One region of the Klebsiella sp. I138 genome, then DNA from elsewhere that is predicted to be linked to it. Evidence: predicted binding sites of a transcription regulator. Region 1 holds the regulator's gene; the other holds the start of a gene.
What was found. The regulator CRP, encoded in region 1, controls carbon source genes, mostly activating them, when cyclic AMP is high. The targets are predictions, from matches to a motif close to ATGTGANNNNNNTCACAT.

Region 1 (3,591 bases):
TCAGCGAGTTATACAGTGAGTTATGCGCCTGATTAACACGCATGCGGCGGTAGGCCAGCGCCGGGGCCTGATGATCGTCGCTGAGAATGAGTCTGATGGCCTCCTGGTCCGCTTCCAGCGCATCGTGGGCGTTTTTACGCAGCAGCCCGCTTTGCCATTGCGGCCATAGCCAGACCATGCCGCCAAACGCGATAAGGCAGCCGATAAGCGTATCGATGAGCCTGGCGACAATATACTGCTCGCCGTTTAGCGTCAGAAGCTGCAGGGTATACACCGCCGTTACGGTAAAGCCGACCATCGCCCAGCCGTAATGCTTGCGAATAATCAGGTAGCTCATCAGCGTGACGAGCAGCATCGCGGTGAGCGTATAGCCCTCCGGGACATGAAAGTGCAGCGCCAGTCCGGCGATGGCCAGACCGGCAAGGGTTCCTGCCGCCCGGTGGACGATACGTACTCGCGTCGCGCCGTAGCCGTTTTGGGTCACGAACAGCACCGTCATCAGGATCCAGTAGGGCTTGGGCAGATTCAGGGCGCTACCCATCAGACTGGCTGCCGATAGCATCACGCAGATGCGGGCGGCGTTGCGTAATGCCGGTGATTTCAATGAGAGATAGTTCTTCAGCGCAGGCAGCAGCGGCAGGCGACGTTCTTTATCTGCCATCAGGTTGCGGGCATAGAGCGGGCGCTGGGTACGCAAAACCCGGGCTATTCGACTAAAGTGCCAGGCGCAGAATTGTCCGACCGGGTTGTCAGGATGCTGCCAGGCAATTTTCTCCAGCGCACCGATTTGCTTATCCATATGAAAGCGTTGCGGATAGCGGTGGTACAGAATGTCATCGGCCAGCACCCGCAGGCGGGCAGCTACGGTTTGCGCGTTCCAGCGGATCACCGCCTCCGCGTGGCTGCGCTCTACCAGCTTTTGCACTTCTTCGGGTTGATGCAGGCTGACGGAAATATGTTCCTGTAAATCCAGCGCCACCTGAAAGGCCCGCAACAGACGTTTGTGGTCGTTGCGCTGGTTCGCCGCCAGCATATGCATCTGCTGGTAGCATTGGGTTATCAGGTCCACCACCTTTTGCTGGCGCGTGAGCAGCGGCGGCAGCGAAGTGGCCGGATCGATATGCTGCGTCAGCAGGCTGTATTTCGCTTCGCAGTAGTTAGCCAGCTCCCGATAGAGCAGGCTCAGCGATTCACGCAGCGGCTGTTCGCGCCAGAGCCAAAACCAAAACCAGTTAAACAGGCCATACCACAAGGTCCCGAGAGCGTAGATCAGCAGTGGCTCCCAGACGGGCATGTTCCCGGCAAGGCTCAGGGTAAAGATCGCGGCAATTAACGATGCGGGCAGCAGCCTGGCGTGCAGGGAGCTGATTTCCGCCGTGACGCCAAGCAGCAGCGCCAGGCCACTGAGAATCAGAGGCAGCGGGATATCCTGCTGGAGCAGAAGCTGGACGACCAGGCTGCTGCCGGCAAATAACGAACCGCCAACGATCAATCGCTTAAAAAAGCGTTTGTGAGGTGTATCGAGGCCAGCGACGTTACAACAGGCAGGCACTAACGAGAACAGCAGGCCTTGCTGTAGATGACCGAGGAAGAGACCGATTGCGACAGGCAAACACAACACCAGCGTTTGCCGCAGTGCATAGTTGACTTCCGGGTGGTAAATCAGCCTGCGCCACATAATGGGGAAACAAAAACGGCGTATTGCGGGTGCAATACGCCGTTTTATCGACTTAACGCGTACCGTAGACGACGATAGTTTTACCGTGTGCAGAGATCAGGTTCTGATCTTCCAGCATCTTCAGGATACGGCCAACGGTTTCGCGGGAGCAACCCACGATCTGACCAATTTCCTGACGGGTAATTTTAATCTGCATACCATCAGGATGGGTCATCGCGTCTGGCTGTTTTGCCAGATTCAGCAACGTCTGAGCGATACGCCCGGTGACGTCGAGGAAGGCAAGGTTACCCACTTTTTCTGAGGTTACCTGCAGACGACGAGCCATCTGCGACGACAGACGCATCAGGATGTCCGGGTTGACCTGGATAAGCTGACGGAATTTTTTGTAGGAGATTTCGGCCACTTCACATGCGGTTTTCGCACGTACCCAGGCGCTACGCTCCTGGCCTTCTTCAAACAAGCCTAATTCACCGATGAAATCGCCCTGGTTGAGGTAGGAGAGGATCATCTCTTTCCCTTCTTCATCCTTGATGAGCACAGCCACAGAGCCTTTGACGATGTAGTACAACGTTTCTGCTTTTTCACCCTGGTGGATCAGCGTGCTTTTAGATGGGTACTTATGAATGTGGCAATGAGACAAGAACCATTCGAGGGTAGGGTCTGTTTGCGGTTTGCCAAGCACCATGCGCGGTTATCCTCTGTTATAAGCTATCTCCGGGTGCCGACACAACACGGCATCCGGGCATGCAATCGTATTGTTTCCCTATGCCTGGGAAACGGCTGGTGATTTTTCTTCAGCCTGTAATGTGAACTCCTCTGCATACATGCAGTACATCAATGTAATACTGTAGCATCCTGACTGTTTTAGCATAGCTTTTGCCGCATGTCTCCTGGTGTCTCGCTTCAGCATGATGCAGGTCGCCTTCCGTTGCGAGAATTGTTATGTGCGCGTAATCTGTCAGGAAAATTGCAACCTTGGAGTTAAATTTTATGCAAGCTCGTGTGAAATGGGTTGAGGGGTTAACCTTCATTGGAGAGTCCGCATCGGGTCATCAGATTTTGATGGATGGCAACTCCGGGGATAAAGCGCCAAGCCCGATGGAAATGGTGCTGATGGCGGCGGGTGGATGCAGTGCGATCGATGTCGTGTCTATTTTGCAAAAAGGTCGCCACAACGTGACCAACTGCGAAGTGAAGTTGACGTCGGAACGCCGGGAAGAGGCGCCGCGCCTGTTTACCCATATCAATATGCATTTTATCGTGACTGGCAAAGAGCTGAAAGATGCGGCGGTCTCGCGTGCGGTAGAACTGTCGGCGGAGAAATACTGCTCGGTAGCGCTGATGCTGCAAAAAGCGGTGAACATCACTCATACATTTGAAGTGGTGGAAGCGTAATACCAGATGCCCGGTGGCGCGATGCTTACCGGGCTTACACCGTTTTGTCGCGCCGCCCGGCCATTTAAATCGCTTTGCCTTCCATCAGGCGCTCTACCAGCGGCGTCATAATGAGTTCCATCGCCAGCCCCATTTTCCCGCCCGGCACTACCAGCGTATTGATATGTGAGATAAACGAGCCCTGTAGCATCGCGAGCAGCCAGGGGAAATCGATATCCCGCAGGTTGCGGAAGTGAATCACCACAAAACTTTCATCCAGAGACGGAATGCCTTTCGCCGCAAACGGGTTGGAGGTATCGACGGTGGGAACGCGCTGGAAGTTGATATGCGTGCGTGAAAACTGTGGCGTAATGAAGTTGATATAGTCCTCCATCGAACGGACCACGGAGTCCATCACCGCTTCACGTGAATGCCCCCGTTCGCTGGTATCGCGGGTCAGCTTCTGAATCCACTCCAGGTTGACGATGGGCACGACCCCGACCAGCAGGTCGACATTCTGCGCAACGTCATACTGAGGC
Region 2 (3,591 bases), 570 kb from region 1:
CCTCTACGGGGCCCGCGACGACGGTGATGCCGCAGGCGTCGGCACACAGCTGATTGAGTAATTCGTTCTGGCAGCCGCCGCCCACGATATGCAGCTGGCTGAATGGCCGGCCCCGGAGCTGGGCCAGTTCGCGGAGTACACGGGCGTACAGCAGAGCCAGGCTGTCAAAAATACAGCGAGCCAGTTCGGCGTCGTCGTTGGGAACCGGCTGCCCGGATTCACGGCAGGCGGCCTGAATTTCGGCGCTCATATTGGGCGGATTGATAAAGCGATCGTCGTTGCAGTCAATCACAAAGCGACAGGCCGGAAGCCGCTCGGTACGGGCGATAAGCGCTGAGAGGTCGCCGACGTTTTGTTCTTTCAGCACACGCTGTAGCAGCCAAAGTCCCATGATATTTTTCAGCACCCGATAGCGCCCTTCGGCACCACCTTCATTGGTGATATTGGCCTGCAGGGCATCGCTGCCGGTGTACGGGGTTTTGCTTTCAAAACCCATCAGCGACCAGGTACCGGAAGAGAGCCAGGCGGCGTCAGGATCCTGCTGCGGGACGGCTATCACTGCGCTGGCGGTATCGTGGCTGGCGACGGCCACCACCGGAATGGCGTTGCCCTGCGGGCATATCCAGTGGCCGATCACGTTACCGGGATGGCTGGGAGTGCCAAACCAGGCGCGCGGCGCGCCGCTCCAGTTCAGCAGATCTTCATCCCAGCTATCGCTATTAATATTGACCAGTTGGGTGGTAGTAGCGTTGGTGTATTCCCAGTTCAGTTTGCCGGTGAGGCGGAAGCTGAAATAGTCCGGGATCAGCAGCGCATGCGAAACCTGGCTGACCAGCTCCGGCTGCTGCTCAACCAGCGCACGTAGCTGATAAAGGGTATTGAAGGGCATAAACTGGATGCCGCTGCGGCGGTAGATTTCGGCGCGACCTATCTGCTCTTCGGCATGAAGCATCAGACCGTGGGTCCGGGCGTCGCGATAGGAGACCGGCAGGCCCACGCGCTGTCCGTGCTCATTCAGCAGGACGTAATCCACGCCCCAGGTATCAATCCCGATACTGTCGATGAGAATGCCCTGCTCACAGACCTTTACCAGTCCGCGGCGAATTTCACCTTCCAGACGGTCGACATCCCAGCAGTCGTAGCCATCCACCTTTTGCAGGCTATTAGTAAAGCGGTGAATTTCGCGCAGCGTTAGCGTGCGCGGCCCGCATTCATAGCTGGCAAGCATCACCCGCCCGCTGGAGGCGCCTAAATCAACGGCTACACAATGACGAAAACTCATGGGGAGATCCTTGTGAAAATCATTGTCAGCAGTCTAAAAAAGTCGTGAATCTGACACCTTCTTGCCACTGACAGGGAAAACAGGCGGCTGGCAAGAAAGCAAAGATGACCGTGAGGAAGCTCACAGTTCCTGTTCATGGGGGCCTGGGGCGGGGATGTGATGTTGTCCGCAGTTCCCGATCTTTCCGGCTGTTTCTTGAAAAAGCGGCAGGATTTACGATGTTTGCGGTTAAAAATTGAAGGCCGGATTGCGGACCCTTAATTACTATTTGCTGCACTGACTGATAACATTTCTCATTTCGAGGGCGCCGTTATGACCATATTGCACAGTGTGGATTTCTTTAAGTCCGGGACGTCTGCTGTTGCCATTGAGCCACGCCTCCCTCAGTCGGCGTTCCCGGAACATCACCACGATTTCCATGAAATCGTTATCGTTGAGCATGGAACAGGGATTCATGTTTTCAATGGTCAGCCCTATACCATCAGCGGCGGTTCAGTATGTTTTATTCGCGATCACGACCGACATCTCTATGAACATACAGACAATTTATGCCTGACCAATGTGCTCTATCGTGCGCCGGACGCTTTTCGTTTTCTGAATGGTGTCAATCAACTGCTGCCGCAGGAGCAAGAGGGAAACTATCTTTCCCACTGGCGGGTGAACCAGGCGGTATTGCAGCAGGTGCGGCTGATCGTCGGGCAGATGGAAAATGTTGGCCCTGAATCGGATATGCATACCCTCGCCGAACGGGAGATTCTCTTTATGCAGCTGCTTGTCCTGCTGCGTAAAAGCAGTCTCGCGGAAGGGGCGGCTGATAATGAAGCCCGGCTTAACCATCTGATGGCCTGGCTGGAAGATCACTTTGCTGAGGATGTCTGCTGGGAGGAAGTAGCGGCTAAATTTTCCCTGTCGCTGCGGACGTTACATCGTCAGTTGAAACAGCAAACCGGCCTGACGCCGCAGCGCTATCTCAACCGGGTGCGCCTGATGAAGGCACGGCACCTGCTACGCCACAGTGATGAGAGCGTCACAGATATCGCATTTCGCTGTGGTTTTGGCGACAGTAACCACTTTTCAACGCTTTTTCGCCGAGAGTTTTCCTGGTCACCGCGCGATATTCGTCAGGGCAGGGACGCCATTCTTCAGTAACGCGAGAGCAGTCAACGTTTTAGCGGGTAAAAACGCCAATAATAAAATGTTATTAGCGGTGGAGTTCTTGTGGTGGCCGGTCAGCTGATTCTGCGCAAAGATGAGTTTTTTGCCTCTCCTTCTCAGGCGGTAGCGGTTGCCGACCGGTACCCGCAAAATGTCTTCGCCGAACACACCCACGAGTTCTGTGAACTGGTGCTGGTGTGGCGAGGAAATGGCCTGCATGTCCTTAACGATCGCCCGTGGCGCATTACCCGCGGCGATCTGTTTTATATTCGCGCCGAAGACAAACACTCCTACGCCTCCGTGAATGATTTAGTCCTGCAAAACGTTATCTATTGCCCGGATCGGCTACGGCTGAATTTTGACTGGGCGGCCCATATTCCCGGCCTGTTTGGTACATCGTGGATGCCGCACTGGCGAATTGGCAGTTCTGGCATGGCTCCGGTTCGCCAGGTCATAACTCAGCTGGAGCAAGAGAGCGCCCGCAGCGATATGCAGGCGAATAATATGGCCGAGTTGCTGTTTGCCCAGCTGGTGCTGATTCTTCATCGCCACCGCTACGCCACCGACAATCGGGCGGCGACCCAAAGCGAAACGCTCCTCGATAAGCTGCTGACCGAACTGGCCGGCAGCCTGAACCGGCCATTTGTCCTCGATCTGTTTTGTGAACGGGAAGGATGCAGCGAACGCGCGCTGCGCCAGCAGTTTCGCCAGCAGACCGGGATGACAATTAACCACTACCTGCGTCAGCTACGTATCTGCCATGCGCAATATTTATTGCAGCATACCGAGCGGTTGATTGGTGATATTGCGATGCAGTGTGGGTTTGAAGACAGCAACTATTTCTCCGTCGTTTTTAACCGCGAAATTGGCATGACCCCGGGGCAGTGGCGGCAACGCAGTCGCGTTGCCGCATAGGGCGCTAGTTGGCCATTCCCAGGCCAACGATATTGGCGGCAATGATTATCACCACGCAGCCCAGACTTAACACGCTGACCGGACGACGACCGGCGTTGTTCCACTCTTTCAGCACCAGCCCGACCAGCCCGCCACACAGCACATAGAAGCTCATATGCAGCATCCAGCTCATGTAGTCATACTGCGCGGGAATGCTGGCGTGACCCCAGGCATAGAAGAAAAACTGGAGATACCACATC

Region 2: the regulator CRP is predicted to act here: its motif matches at 1,437-1,454, upstream of rhaS (HTH-type transcriptional activator RhaS).

Annotation. Positions count from the first base shown of each region.
Region 1 covers NZ_CP180447.1:4,598,631-4,602,221, forward strand. Annotated here, with positions in the region: gene ACMYSK_RS21395 (YccS/YhfK family putative transporter) at 1-1,678, opposite strand, end outside; gene crp (cAMP-activated global transcriptional regulator CRP) at 1,731-2,363, opposite strand; gene ACMYSK_RS21405 (OsmC family protein) at 2,669-3,073, shown strand; gene ACMYSK_RS21410 (phosphoribulokinase) at 3,138-3,591, opposite strand, start outside.
Region 2 covers NZ_CP180447.1:4,032,318-4,035,908, reverse strand. Annotated here, with positions in the region: gene rhaB (rhamnulokinase) at 1-1,282, opposite strand, end outside; gene rhaS (HTH-type transcriptional activator RhaS) at 1,595-2,431, shown strand; gene rhaR (HTH-type transcriptional activator RhaR) at 2,504-3,352, shown strand; gene rhaT (L-rhamnose/proton symporter RhaT) at 3,357-3,591, opposite strand, start outside.